DNA from 3 places in the Mesorhizobium sp. U510 genome. Region 2 is predicted to be linked to each of the others. Evidence: predicted binding sites of a transcription regulator. Region 2 holds the regulator's gene; each other region holds the start of a gene.

Region 1 (4,818 bases), 840 kb from region 2:
CGCGGCAGCGGCAACCGCGCCATTGCGTTGCGGGCCGACATGGATGCGCTGCGCATCGCGGAGCAATCAAGCGCGCCCTACCGCTCCGTCAATCCCGGTATCATGCACGCCTGCGGCCATGATGGCCACACCGCCATGCTGCTTGGCGCGGCAAAGCTGCTGGCGGGCGAGGGTGGTTTCGACGGCACCGTGCGCTTCATCTTCCAGCCGGCCGAGGAGTGGGGCAGGGGCGCGCTGGCCATGCTCGACGACGGCCTGATGCAGCGCTTCCCCTTCGACGAGATCTTTGGCCTGCACAACATGCCCGGCCTTCCCGTTGGGCACTTCGAGACCCGTGCCGGCCCGGTCATGTCGGCCGAGGATAATTTCGAGATCGTGCTCAAGGGGCTCGGCGGCCACGCGGCACGGCCGCATTCGGGCAACGAAACGCTGGTCGCCGCCTGCGCGCTGGTCACCAATCTGCAGACCATCGTTTCGCGCCGCCTGAGCCCGACCGACATAGCCGTGGTTTCTGTGACCGAACTGATCACCGACGGCACCCGCAATGCGCTGCCTGGTCTTGCCCGCATCCTCGGCGATGCGCGCAGTTTTCGCCCCGAAGTCAGCGCGGAGATCGAACGCCAGATGCTCATCATCGCCGAGGGCACCGCGGCCGCCTACAACGTTGCCGCCGAGGTCAATTACACCAGGGAATTCGTGCCCTTGCACAACGATACCGAACTGGTCGAGGCGGCCATCGCCGCCGCCAAAAATGTCTTCGAGCCCGGCAATATCGCGATTGCCCGCGAGCCCGTGACGGCGTCGGAGGATTTTGCCCGTTTCCTCGATCACGTGCCGGGCTGCTTCGTCTTCCTCGGCAATGGCGAGGCTTCGGCGCCGCTGCACAATTCCAGCTATGACTTCAATGATGAAGGGCTGGTGTTCGGAGCCAGTTTCCATGCCGCCATCGCCAGGCAACGGCTCGGATTTTGATCGGCTGCGGACCCTCGTCGGCACGCCTTTGCCGGTGGAAAACGCCTGGAAAAGGCCGAAATCCGCGATCCCGCATGACGCAGGGGCAAGACTCAGCTACCTTGTATGGTGCGGCGGACCTGATTTATCCGCTTGGCCGGCGCCTTCTCCTCCCAAGCGGCGCCGGCCTTCTTCCCGCGCCGATCTCCTTCTAAATTAGCATCCATTAAATTTAGAATATTCGCACTTGCAGGGCGTTAGCGTCTTTATGGCATGGAAGGTGCCGGTATTTGGGCTGTTGCGGGAAGACGGATGCGCGGGCGGAGCTGGATAAAGGCGTTGCGTCAGGACGAGGCGCGGCAGGTGCGTGCGCGCATCGCCGAACTGGAAAGAAACCTCACAGTGGCATCGCCGGCCCGAGGCCGTCAGTTGCAGCAGGACGCCGGCCACGAACTGCGCAATGCCAAGTTCCGCCTTGAGCTGCTTGAAGAATGCATCGCTGCAATGCATTGAGGTTTTGCGGTCCTCATTGCACCGGAACTATCTCAGTTGCTGACAGTCTCCGTGTCCATGACAGGATCGCTGGCGTGAGAGCTCTGTTCGGCACCAGGGGCCTTGGTCGGTGGCAATTTGTTGTCGCAGGCCGAGACAGCCAAAACCACCAGAATGAGGGCTAATCCTAGCTTCTTCATCGCTGTCGCCTCCACCCTTTCAACGACGCGCCATCGGTTTGGTTGCGAACTTCGCGTGATGGAACAAACCGTCATGTTTCCGGTTGACCCTCATCAGAGGAGAACCGCGGCATGATCCGTTTGCTTCTGGCAGGTACATTCGCCTTTCTCGCCTATCGCCTCGCGCGCAAGATGATCGATGACGTGCCCGGCGACGTCGATCCCCTGTTGCTGCCCGCGTCGAGAAGTGACCGCGATGCTTTGCGCCGCCAATCGGCGGCCATGGGTGTCGATCCCCGGCGGTAGGGCAATTCCAGGAAAGTGCACAGCGCTTTGCGTTGGGAATTGCATCAAAATCAAGGGTCCGTCGCGCCGCTTGCATGTTGCGAACAAAGCGGAAACGATGCTTGATGGGCGATGAACCTCGCCGCCCATGATTCGACATTTGTGGAACCGACTCCCCAGCCCGCCTATCTCGCGCGGCTGAACGACGCCCAGCGCCAGGCCGTCGAGCATGGCGACGGCAAGATCGCCGGGCCCTTGCTGGTCATTGCCGGCGCCGGCTCGGGCAAGACCAACACGCTAGCGCATCGCGTCGCCCATCTGATCGTCAGGGGTGCCGACCCGCGCCGTATCCTGCTGATGACCTTTTCGCGGCGCGCCGCGTCCGAAATGGCCAAGCGCGTCGAGCGCATCGCTGGCGAGGTGCTCGGCCGCGACGCCGCGGTCATCACCGATGCGCTGACCTGGGCAGGCACTTTTCACGGCATCGGCGCCCGGCTGTTGCGCGACTATGCGCTGGAGATCGGCCTCGACCCGGCCTTCACCATCCATGATCGCGAGGATTCCGCCGACCTGATGAACCTCGTGCGCCACGAACTTGGCTTCTCGAAAACGGAAGCGCGTTTTCCAACCAAGGGCACCTGCCTTGCCATCTATTCGCGCGCCGTCAACGCGCAGGCGCCGCTCGGCGAAGTGCTGGGGGCCGCCTTTCCCTGGTGCGCCGGTTGGACCGATCAGCTCAAGCAACTGTTCGCCGGCTATGTCGAGGCCAAGCAGGCGCAGAACGTGCTCGATTACGACGATCTGCTGCTCTACTGGGTGCAGATGGCGGCCGAGCCGGAAATAGCGGCGCATCTGGGCGGGCGTTTCGACCACGTTCTGGTCGACGAATACCAGGACACCAACCGGCTGCAGGCCTCGATCCTGATGGCGCTGAAACCCGACGGCGCCGGGCTGACGGTGGTCGGCGACGATGCGCAGTCGATCTATTCGTTCCGCGCCGCCGAGGTGCGCAACATCCTCGATTTTCCAAAACAGTTCGCGCAGGCCGCCGATGTGGTGATGCTGGAGCGCAATTACCGCTCGACAGAAACCATTCTGGCCGCCGCCAATGCGGTGATCGGCGAGGCCTCGGAGCGCTTCACCAAGAACCTTTGGTCGGAGCGCAAATCCACCGACAAGCCAAGGCTGGTGAGCGTCCGCGACGAGGTCGAGCAGGCCAACTTCGTCTGCGATACCATTCTGGCCGAACGAGAAGCTGGCACGGCGCTGAAATCGCAGGCAGTGCTGTTTCGCGCCTCGCATCACAGCGGGCCGCTGGAGATCGAGCTGACGCGGCGCAACATTCCCTTCGTCAAGTTCGGCGGCCTGAAATTCCTCGATGCCGCCCATGTCAAGGATGTGCTGGCGGTGCTGCGTTTTGCCGAAAACCCGCGCGACCGCGTCGCCGGCTTTCGCGTCCTGCAACTGATGCCGGGCATTGGCCCTTCGGCTGCCGCGCAGATTGTCGAGACGATGACATCGGCTCTGGACGAGGCGATGGGGCTGGCCGGCTGGCGGCCGCCGCAACGCGCTGCAGATGACTGGCCGGGTTTCGTCTCGCTCTATTCCGGCCTGCGGGCCGGCGCCAAATGGCCGGCCGATCTCGAACAGGTCAGGCTCTGGTACGAGCCACATCTGGAACGCATCCATGAGGATGCCGTCACACGTCGCGCCGACCTGTTGCAGCTCGAGCAGATCGGCTCTGGCTACGCCTCGCGCGAACGCTTCCTGACCGAACTCACGCTCGATCCGCCGGACGCGACCAGCGACCAGGCGGGGCCGCCGCATCGCGACGAGGACTATCTGATCCTGTCGACCATCCACTCGGCCAAGGGCCAGGAGTGGAAGAACGTCTTCGTGCTCAACACCGTCGATGGCTGCATTCCGGCTGATCTCGGCGTCGGCACCAAGGAGGATATCGAGGAGGAGCGCCGGCTGCTCTATGTGGCGATGACGCGGGCCAAGGATAGCCTCAACCTGGTCATGCCGCAGCGCTTCTTTCCCCATGGCCAGGCCGCGCGCGGCGACCGTCACCTCTACGCCTCACGCACCCGCTTCATCCCGGCCTCGATCCTCGCCGCGTTCCAGCAGATGTCCTGGCCGAGCGCACAGGCGGCGCAAAGCAGGGCGCCCCGGCCGGAGGTGCGCGTCGACATCGGCGCGCGCATGCGCGGCATGTGGAAATAGCCGAGATCATGGTGCAACCGCCGATCAGGGTCGCCATCGCCGGGGCGCTGGGCCGCATGGGGCGGCAGATGGCGGAGGCCGTGCAGGCCGATCCGCGGCTCGCGCTTGCTGCCCGCTTCCATCGCCCAAGCAGTGTCGGCGACGGGCTGGCGAGCCGCGACGAGGCGCTTGCCATGGCCGATGTGGTGATCGATTTCACCACGCCCGCCGCCTCCGCCGATCTGGCGAGGGTTTGCGCAAATTGGGGCGGACCGGCCCTGGTGATCGGTTCGACCGGTTTCGATGCGGGCGAACTGGCTGATATAGCCGATGCCGCGAAAACGATTCCCATCGTCCGCTCCGGCAGTTTTTCGCTTGGACTGAACATGCTGGTCGGACTGGTCGAGCGGGCGGCGAGAGCGCTCGCCCCCGAAGATTGGGACGCCGAGATTTTCGAGGCGCATCATCGCCACAAGATCGACGCGCCGTCAGGCACCGCACTGATGCTGGGACAGGCTGTCGCCGGTGGACGCGGCGTCGAACTGGACGCGGTCGCCAGGCGCGTCCGCGACGGCGTCACCGGCGCGCGGCCAGCCGGCGAGATCGGTTTTGCGGTGGTTCGCGGCGGCAGCATCATCGGCGAACACAGCGCCAGCTTCTGTGCCGAAGGCGAGCTTGTTACCTTGTCGCACGCTGCCGGCGACCG
Region 2 (4,818 bases):
CAGTTGAACAGAGCCGTGCGCGCGCCGCCGATGTGCAGATAGCCGGTGGGCGAGGGGGCAAAACGGGTGACGACCTTGTCGGACATGAAACTCTCGGAAACCATCTGAAGCGGGGTGCGGCCGCGCGGACTTTCGCGCGTCGCGCGTTCATGTAGCATAGGGCGTCAGGGGTGCAAGGGGCAGGACCCGATGGCTGGACGAGGCTGGGGCTCGGATCAGGGCGAGGACGCTGGTGTTGGCGTCAGCGAACGGTCGTTGTTTGCATCTCCCCTTGCGAACCCACTGCCATCGCCCCTTATGCCTGCACCCGGCAGCCAGCCGCCGCAGGCGGATATGCCGGCGACACTTCCGCCGCCTGCTTCAGGCCGGATTGTGCGTGTCCGGCGGCGACTCGCCCGGGTTTCCTGGCCTCGCCTACGCCATAGTGCGGCGACGGCAGCGGAGCTCGAGCTTGACCGGGGCATCGCCTTCCTGCTGGTGCCGGTTTGTCTGGCCGCTGGAGCGATCGGCTATTATTCGCTCGCGACGGAGCCTGATTTTGCAAAGCCTGTCGCGGTCGTCGTGCTGATGGCGGTCTGTGCATTTGTTTCGCGCTCCTGGCCCAAAACCCATCTGGGCTTCACGGCGGCATTGTTGTGCGCGCTTGGCCTGCTTGTCGCCAAGGTCGAGACATGGCGGGCGGGCACCCAGATGCTGGGTTCGGAAATCTCGGCGCAAGTCACCGGCCGTGTCGTTTCGCTCGACCGGATGGAGACCGGCCGCATCCGGCTGACCATCGACGTGACGTCGACCGCCCGGCCGAAACTGCGCTATGCGCCGGAAAGGGTCAGGCTTTCGGCGCGAGATATCCCGGCGGAAATGACTGCCGGCTCCCTGGTCACCGGCTATGCTAAACTGTTGCCGCCGACCGGTCCGGTGCGGCCGGACAGTTACGATTTCTCCTTCGACAGCTATTTTGCCGGCATTGGCGGCAGCGGATTCTTTCTCGGCAACCCAAAGCTTGTCTCAGCCACGGACGACGAGGTGCCGCTCACGGCCCGCCTTTTCTCGGGGATAGAAAATGCCCGTGAAGCCATTGCCGACCACATCAGGGCCACGGTTGGCGGTGCCGAGGGTGAGATCGCGGCGGCGCTGATCGTCGGCGTGCGGGCCGGCATTCCCGATGAAATCAACGAGGCGATGCGACGCACCGGCATCTATCACATCATCTCCATTTCCGGACTGCATATGGCGCTCGTCGCCGGTACCATCATGGGGCTGCTGCGCGGCGCCTTCGCGCTGTTTCCGGACTTTTCCGCGCGTCGGCCGGTGAAGAAATATGCGGCCGCCGCGGCCCTTTTCTCGATCGCCGCCTATCTCGTCATTTCCGGCGTCGTCGTCGCGGCCGAACGCAGCTTCATCATGCTGGCGGTGATGCTGATTGCCGTGCTGTTCGATCGCGCGGCGCTGACCATGCGCAATCTTGCGATCTCGGCGATCGCCGTCATTGTGGTGTCGCCGCATGAGGTAGTCGGCCCAAGCTTCCAGATGTCGTTCGCCGCGACCGCGGCGCTGGTCGGGGCTTATGCCGGCTGGGCGGATCACCATGCGGGAAAGGCAAGACCGCCACCGCCAAAGCGATCCCTGCCGGGTTTTCTCACGCGAAAATTCCTGCTGGCGACGGGTGGGTTGGCGATGACATCCATCATCGCCGGCTGCGCCACGGCGCTGTTTGCCATCTGGCATTTCCAGCGTGTGTCGCCGCTCAGCCTGTTCGCCAATCTGGCCGTCATGCCGATCGTGTCACTGATTGTCATGCCTTTCGCTGTTCTCAGTTCGCTTGCGATGCCCTTTGGTGCCGACGGTCCCTTCCTTTACGTGATGGGCAAGGGCCTGACCGCAATGATCGCCATATCGGCGTGGATATCGGAGCGCTCCCCGGTCGATGCGGTCGGGCTGATTTCGCAGCAATCCGTGCTGCTGGTGACCATCGCCCTGATCATCGCGACGATGGCGACGACCTGGCTGCGGCTCGCGGCAGTGCCATTCGCGCTTGCCGGCCTGCTGACAGTATCGGATACGCGCGCCCCGGATGTGCTGATTTCCGAAGATGCGCGTTTGGTGGCGCTGCCGATCGGCGGTGGAGAACTCGCGGTCAGCCGGGCTCGCCCGAACGAGTTCACCGTCGACAATTGGAAACGCGCGCTGGTGTCCGAAACCATCGTCGTGCCGGAGATGTTCGACAAGGCGGACTGGCAATTCGACATTGCCGATGCCGCCAATCTGCCGCCGGGAGCGCCGTTTTATTGCACGGATGGCGTCTGTCTTGCCCGGCACCCGTCAGGGGCGATCATCGCGCATGTCGAAGACCGCAAGGACACCTGGAAGGCTTGCGGCTTCGCCGATTTGATCGTCGTCAATGACGCAACCGGCTATGATTCCTGCCACAATCCGCTGGTTGTTGTCGTCACCAAACGGCAACTTGCCCGCAAGGGCAGTGCCGCCGTCTTCTTCGACCGCCAATCGGCGACAGGTCCGCCAATCATCAGCTTCGCGGTGGACGGGCCATATCGGCCCTGGCACGAGCAGCGAAAATTTTCGCGCGAGGCGAGGGGGCTGCCGCCCTATCAAAAACCCGAAAAGCCTGCCGTTCCTGCTCAGTAGCGCCGGATCAACCCGACAAGCTTGCCTTGCACCTTGACCCTGTCTGGCCCGAAAATGCGCGTCTCGTAGGCCGGGTTGGCGGCTTCAAGGGCGATCGAGGCGCCCTTGCGGCGGAACCGTTTCAGGGTTGCTTCCTCCTCGTCGACCAACGCCACGACGATCTCGCCCGGGCTCGCCGTGTCGGCGTTGCGGATGATGACCGTGTCGCCGTCGAAGATGCCGGCGTCGATCATCGAGTCGCCCTTGACCTCAAGTGCATAATGCTCGCCACCCATGATCATGTCCGGCGGTACCGAGATCGAATGTGTCTGATGCTGGATGGCATCGATCGGCACACCAGCGGCGATGCGACCCATCACCGGGATCGACACGGCGGAAACCGCATCGTCATTATTGCCGGCCGCGGGCAAGCGCGATGCCGCCGGCTTGATCTGGCGGCCAAGACCACCCTGGCCGAGGCTGCCCTGGATGACGCTTGGCGAGAATTTCTTTGCCGCGTTGAGGCCGGGTGCGATCGAATCCGGCAGCCGCAGCACTTCCAGCGCCCGCGCCCGGTTGGGCAGCCGGCGAATGAAGCCGCGTTCCTCCAGTGCCGTGATCAGGCGATGAATGCCTGACTTGGAGGCAAGATCGAGCGCTTCCTTCATTTCGTCGAAGGAAGGCGGAATGCCGCTTTCCTTGAGCCGTTCATGAATGAACATCAGCAGTTCATGTTGCTTGCGTGTCAGCATGGCGGCCCCCAAGGCATTGAACGACGGGTGTGAATCAGAATCGAAAAACAAACCCAGAACAAACACTATCTGTTCCAGTTGTGTTCCGCAACTGTTTAAAGTTTAATGAATTTGTTAACGCGTCCGAAATTATTTGGCCCCGGCAGCGGGCCGCGCTAGACCGCTTCCGCTCCCCGCAGGTTCATTGAAATCATTTTGGTTAATGGCCTGTGGCCTACCCCTGGATGCGGTTTGGCATCAGGCATTTGAGAGGCGTCCACAGAGCGGATTTGTACGGTGTATCGATCCATTTCCGGCGGAACGAAACGAAATCAAAATGCCAACGGTCGCGGGTTCAGGCCGGCCATGGCCGCGTGGATATGGACGCCGCGGCAACGTCATCCGGAAACCGCTTTCAGGCTGCCGGCGCGCGCGGTGTAGGTGTTGGCGCCGTTGTCTTCGCTGTGGACATAGACATGCAGCGTGTAGCCGATATGCGCGGTCATCAGCGCCTTTGCCCGCTCGACATTGCGATCGAGCGCCGCTTCCATGATTGCGGTGTGATGCTCGATGGCGATCGCCTCGCGCAGGGCGTCCATAGCCTCGCCATAGCCGTCCTTGAGGCCGGCCGCCGCCCGCAATGTCGGCGCCAGGCCGAGAAACCGATGATGCCGACGCAGTTGATCGGCGATCGTCGAGCGGAAGCGCAATAGCCAGTTCGACGTCGCCGCGCTCAGCAGAGCCGCATGGAAGGCCTCGTGGCTCTCGTCCCATTTGTCGACGGCCGCATCGGAAGGGTCTTCGACCGCGGTCTTGCACCGGGAGAGCCGGTAATGAGCGGTGACGACCGCGTCCTCCCATTCCCTGCCGCCGTTCGCGATCGATTCCAGGAACAGCGGCATTTCGACAACCATCCTTGCGCGCGCCAAGTCCTCGAGCTCGGCGCGCGACACGGGAGCGACGGCAAAGCCGCGATTGCTGATGGCGGTGACCAGGCGCTCGGCTTCAAGTCGGGACAAGGCTTCACGCAGCGGCGTCCAGCCGACGCCGTATGTGCCGCGCAGCGCGCTCAGCTTGAGCGGCGCGCCCGGCATGAGGCGGGTGGTCAGGATATCGCGCCGCAGCAGCTGATAGGCCGCCTCGGTCTTCGTGGAATTGTTCTGATCCTGCATCGCCATCCGTCCGTCATCGGCTTGCGAAAATTATATATGAAGCGGAGGTATGGCAAGAATTATATATAATGTTTGACACACGGCGGGCGACTGACCATGATCGCCGCAGTTGCCGTCCTGTGGGCGGCGCTGATCAAATCTGGGAGGAAATGATGTTGAAGTCGAAGTCCGCTTGGCTGTCGGGATTGGCCCTGGCAGGCGCATTAATGGTCAGCGCAGGCAGCGCCGCGGCCGATCAGATACGCATCGGCATCGCTAATTTCGGCGAGCATCCGCAGCTCAATGCCGCCATA
Region 3 (4,818 bases), 99 kb from region 2:
ATTCAAAACAGCGCTTGCCAAATCAATAAGTATCGACTTATGCTTTTGTCATGATCGAAGCAGAAATTTTCCGCGCTTTGGCCGACCCGACGCGCCGCGCCGTCTTCGAGCGCCTCGCCGCAGCTGAGATGAGCGTGTCGGAATTGCGCAGCGGCCTGACGGTGTCGCAGCCGGCAGTGTCGCAGCATCTGGCGGTGCTGCGTAGCGCCGGCCTGGTGATCGAGCGGCGGGCCGGCCGCAACGCCTATTATCGTGCCGATCCGCAGGGGCTTGCCCCCTTGCTCTCCTGGATCGAGCGCTACCGAACCTTCTGGCCGGAGCGCATCGAAAGGCTGAAGACGGTTTTGAAGGACATGGATCAATGACGAGCGTGGGATCAATGAACGCAGGAAACCAGAGCGAAGCGACCCCGGATGTGCTCGAGTTCGAATACGACCTTGCCGAACCGCCGGAAAAAGTATGGCGGGCGCTGACCGTGCCTGAACTGCTCGCCGCCTGGATGATGCCGAACGATATCAAGCCTGAGACCGGCAGTCGTTTTGCCTTCGCCGGGCCGGACACTGCCATCGAATGCGAAATCCTCGACGCCGAGCCGGAGCGCTTGCTGCGCTATTCCTGGCGTGAGCAGCCGGGCGACGCTGGGGATCCGTTCGACAGTGTCGTCACCTTCACGCTCGCCCGCACCGTTTCCGGCGGTACGCATCTGCGCATCGTCCATGACGGTTTTGCGGGGAAAGCGATGCCTGCCGTCGCTATGGCCGGCGCCGGCTGCCGGCTCTCGCTTGGATTGCAAGGGCGCGCAAAGCCTGTCGCCGCGAACATACCGAACACCCTGCTGCTCGCAGCCTGAACACGGAAATCGGAGACGAAAAATGAGTGGTCTTGCCAGTCTGGTGCCGATGGTGATCGAGCAATCGAGCCGCGGTGAACGCGCCTTCGACATTTTCTCGCGGCTGCTGCGCGAGCGCATCATCTTCATCAATGGCGAGATCAACGACGATGTCTCGGCGCTGGTTTGCGCGCAGCTTTTGTCATTGGAGTCAGATAATCCCGACAAGGAGATATCGCTCTACATCAACTCACCGGGCGGCGTGGTGACCAGCGGTTTCGCCATCTACGACACGATGCAGTACGTCAGTTGCCCGGTATCGACCGTGTGCATGGGGTTCGCCGCCTCGATGGGCTCGTTCCTGCTGATGGCGGGCACGCCGGGGCGCCGCATCGCGCTGCCGAACGCCACCGTTCTGCTGCATCAGCCGTTGGGTGGCTTCCAGGGCCAGGCTTCCGACATCCAGCGCCATGCCGAGCGGATCGGCAAGACCAAACAGCGCATGGCCGAACTCTACGCGCAGCATTGCGGCCGCAGCTATGAGGAGGTCGAACGCACGCTCGACCGCGACCATTTCATGACCGCTCGCGAGGCCCAGGCATGGGGCATTGTCGACCATGTCTTCGACACCCGCAAAAAGGCGGCATGAGGCTGGTTTTGGTCATCAATTAAATGCAGATGCACTAAATGCAGAAAATAGTTTTTATCACCTATCAATGAATTCGGCGCTATTGAATCCGTTGAATTATCAACAGAGGTATAAATGCCAAAGCCTAACGATCCAAACAAACGAGCATTACGCGCTATATTAGCTATAGCAGGAATATGCATGGCATTTTTCTTGCTAGTTAATGTTCCCGGAGGGTATGGATGTCTGGCGCGTGGCGGCGACGTGCGAATCGAAGGTATATCCATTCGCTGCTACATGGATTTTAGCAACTGGCAACCAGGCCAGCCAGCACGCCCTGTGTCAGACTAAGATAGAAATTTGAAGACCTTGAAGCCTGATCACCATATCGAAGGCTGACGGCGTCGCATCCATTTCGCCGCCGCTGGTCTGGTTTCGCAATGAGCGCGGCACTATAGTCATGCCATGCGCTACCGCCTGAACAGACTGATGACAGCCATTGCGATCACCGCCGCGACGTCCGGCGGGGCTTTTGCCGCGGACAATACCTCCCAGGCACAGAAAGGCGCCCTGCCCGGCGTGAACGGTGATTATCGCATCGCCAAGCCGGCTCCCCAGCCGGAACCCGACGATGCGTTCCCCAGCGACGGCAACGGCACGTTCAAGATCGGCGATACCGATGTCAGGATTTCCGGCACCATCACGGTCGATATGGCCACGGGCGGGTTTAAGCCCCCAAGGTGAGCAGCCCCTCCGCTGGGCCAGTTCAGCCATTTCCTCAAACGAACAGCCCCGCCGTGCCTTAGGCAAACGGACGGGGCTTTTCTGGATCTCAAATCCATATTTTGCCGGGAGTGTACTGCCGGCGTTTGATTTCGGATGCTACGCGGCGTCAGCCGCCGATCCGACTAGCAGTCTCTGATTTTTGGGGAATACGGCAAGTCACGGTTTGTCGGGTGGCGCAAACGCTAAACCCTGGCACTTATGCCTGCCGCGGCTCCAACGAGGCGTGGAGCCCTTGGGGACTATCCGGTGGCGTCATGCTCCGCTCCTGTGTCCGTTGCGACATTGTCGTAGCGAAGCGCAAATCGCAAATACCTGCGGCGTCTCGCAGGCCGCCTTGGGGCGGCGAGGCCATCGAAAGACGGCCGGCTTCGCTGACCTCAGGAGACTGCTCCCCTGAGCCGGCCACGTCAACCTTCAATAGCCGGTTACGGAAAATTGTGATCGCCGGGAGGTTACGTACAGGTCAGGTTTCTGCACAGCTTTGTCAGGAGCGTGTTCGGCCTTTGTTCTTTCTGCTTGCCCCTTCGCGTGAAAGGCGGTTAAACGACTTCTGTCGGGAATTGTGGCGTCTCTCGACGTGGCGGCAAAAACACCTACATAGGGGATGGCCGGGAAATCCCGCCAATCCCACGAATTCCAGATCTGAGGCGGCGACCGGCGATGGCCGACCATAAATTCCTTTCCATTCGCGGGGCGCGCGAACACAATCTGAAGAATGTCGATCTCGACCTGCCGCGTGACAGCCTGATCGTCATGACCGGCCTGTCGGGCTCCGGTAAGTCGTCGCTGGCCTTCGACACCATCTACGCCGAAGGCCAGCGTCGCTATGTCGAGAGCCTGTCGGCCTATGCCCGGCAATTCCTCGAAATGATGCAGAAGCCCGACGTCGACCAGATCGACGGCCTGTCGCCTGCCATCTCCATCGAGCAGAAGACCACGTCGAAGAACCCGCGTTCCACGGTCGGCACCGTCACCGAGATCTACGACTATATGCGCCTGCTGTTCGCGCGTGTCGGCGTACCTTATTCGCCGGCCACCGGCCTGCCGATCGAGAGCCAGACGGTCAGCCAGATGGTCGACCGCGTGCTGGCGCTGGAGGAAGGCACGCGCCTGTTCCTGCTGGCGCCGATCGTGCGCGGCCGCAAGGGCGAGTATCGCAAGGAACTGCTGGAGTTGCAGAAGAAGGGTTTTCAGCGTGTCAAGGTCGACGGCGTCTTCTATGAGATCGCGGATGTTCCGGCGCTCGATAAGAAATACAAGCACGACATCGACGTCGTCGTCGATCGCATAGTCGTGCGTGGCGATCTGGCCACGCGTCTTGCCGATTCCATCGAGACGGCGCTGAAGCTCGCCGAGGGGCTGGCGGTGGCCGAATTCGCCGACAGGCCGCTCGATTCCAGCCAGACCGGCGAGGATTCGGTCAACAAGTCGAAGAACGAGACGCATGAGCGCATCCTGTTCTCGGAAAAATTCGCCTGTCCGGTGTCCGGCTTCACCATTCCCGAGATCGAGCCGCGGCTGTTCTCGTTCAACAACCCGTTCGGCGCCTGCCCGACCTGCGACGGTCTCGGCAGCCAGCGCGCCATCGACCCCAACCTCGTCGTGCCCGACGAGAACGTGTCGCTGCGCGACGGCGCCGTCAGCCCATGGGCGAAATCGACCTCGCCCTACTACGTGCAGACGCTCGAAGCCTTGGGCAAGGCCTACAACTTCAAGCTCGGCGACAAGTTCAAGGATTTGAGCGCCGAGGCACAGGACGCGATCCTGCGCGGCACCGGCGAGCGCGAAGTCACCTTCCAGTATGATGACGGCCTGCGCTCCTACAAGACGACCAAGACCTTCGAAGGCGTTATCCCCAATCTCGAACGGCGCTGGAAGGAAACTGAATCCGCCTGGATGCGCGAGGAGATCGAGCGCTTCATGTCGGCGACGCCCTGCCCCGTCTGCAAAGGCTATCGGCTGAAGCCGGAAGCGCTGGCGGTGAAGATCGGCGGCAAGCACATCGGCGAAGTCACGGAACAGTCGATCCGCAATGCCGACAAATGGTTCACCGATCTGCCTGCGCAGCTCAACGATAAGCAGAACGAGATCGCGGTGCGCGTGCTGAAGGAAATCCGCGAGCGCCTGCGCTTTCTCAACGATGTCGGGCTCGACTATCTGACATTGTCGCGCAATTCGGGCACGCTGTCGGGCGGCGAGAGCCAGCGCATCCGCCTGGCGTCGCAGATCGGCTCGGGCCTGACCGGCGTGCTTTACGTGCTGGACGAGCCGTCGATCGGCCTGCATCAGCGCGACAACACGCGCCTCCTCGATACGCTCAAGCACCTTCGCGACATCGGCAACACCGTCATCGTCGTCGAACATGACGAGGATGCCATCCTGCATGCCGACTATGTCGTCGACATGGGGCCGGCCGCTGGCATCCATGGCGGCGAGATCATCGCCCAGGGCACGCCGCAGCAGGTGATGGCCAACCCCAATTCGATCACCGGCAAATATCTGTCGGGCGCGCTTGAAGTGGCCACCCCCGGGGTCCGGCGTGAGGCGAAAAAGAACCGGCGCCTGAAAATCGTCG

Evidence for each region. The regulator LexA, encoded in region 2, represses DNA repair genes until DNA is damaged. The targets are predictions, from matches to a motif close to TGTTCNNNNTGTGTTCNG.
Region 1: ACLGL5_RS19630 (ATP-dependent helicase) is a predicted target of LexA. The motif match lies at 2,008-2,025, and genes of this name have one in related genera.
Region 3: uvrA (excinuclease ABC subunit UvrA) is a predicted target of LexA. The motif match lies at 2,737-2,754, and genes of this name have one in related genera.

What each region holds. Positions count from the first base shown of each region.
Region 1 is NZ_CP180532.1:3,758,922-3,763,739, forward strand. Features, by position in the region: gene ACLGL5_RS19615 (M20 aminoacylase family protein) at 1-972, shown strand, start outside; gene ACLGL5_RS19620 (hypothetical protein) at 1,291-1,464, shown strand; gene ACLGL5_RS19625 (hypothetical protein) at 1,755-1,928, shown strand; gene ACLGL5_RS19630 (ATP-dependent helicase) at 2,040-4,133, shown strand; gene dapB (4-hydroxy-tetrahydrodipicolinate reductase) at 4,142-4,818, shown strand, end outside.
Region 2 is NZ_CP180532.1:4,594,551-4,599,368, reverse strand. Features, by position in the region: gene gltX (glutamate--tRNA ligase) at 1-86, opposite strand, end outside; gene ACLGL5_RS24070 (ComEC/Rec2 family competence protein) at 190-2,643, shown strand; gene lexA (transcriptional repressor LexA) at 2,637-3,374, opposite strand; gene ACLGL5_RS24060 (GntR family transcriptional regulator) at 3,752-4,525, opposite strand; gene ACLGL5_RS24055 (ABC transporter substrate-binding protein) at 4,678-4,818, shown strand, end outside.
Region 3 is NZ_CP180532.1:4,693,665-4,698,482, forward strand. Features, by position in the region: gene ACLGL5_RS24560 (ArsR/SmtB family transcription factor) at 51-365, shown strand; gene ACLGL5_RS24565 (SRPBCC family protein) at 380-850, shown strand; gene ACLGL5_RS24570 (ATP-dependent Clp protease proteolytic subunit) at 873-1,478, shown strand; gene ACLGL5_RS24575 (hypothetical protein) at 1,947-2,201, shown strand; gene uvrA (excinuclease ABC subunit UvrA) at 2,904-4,818, shown strand, end outside.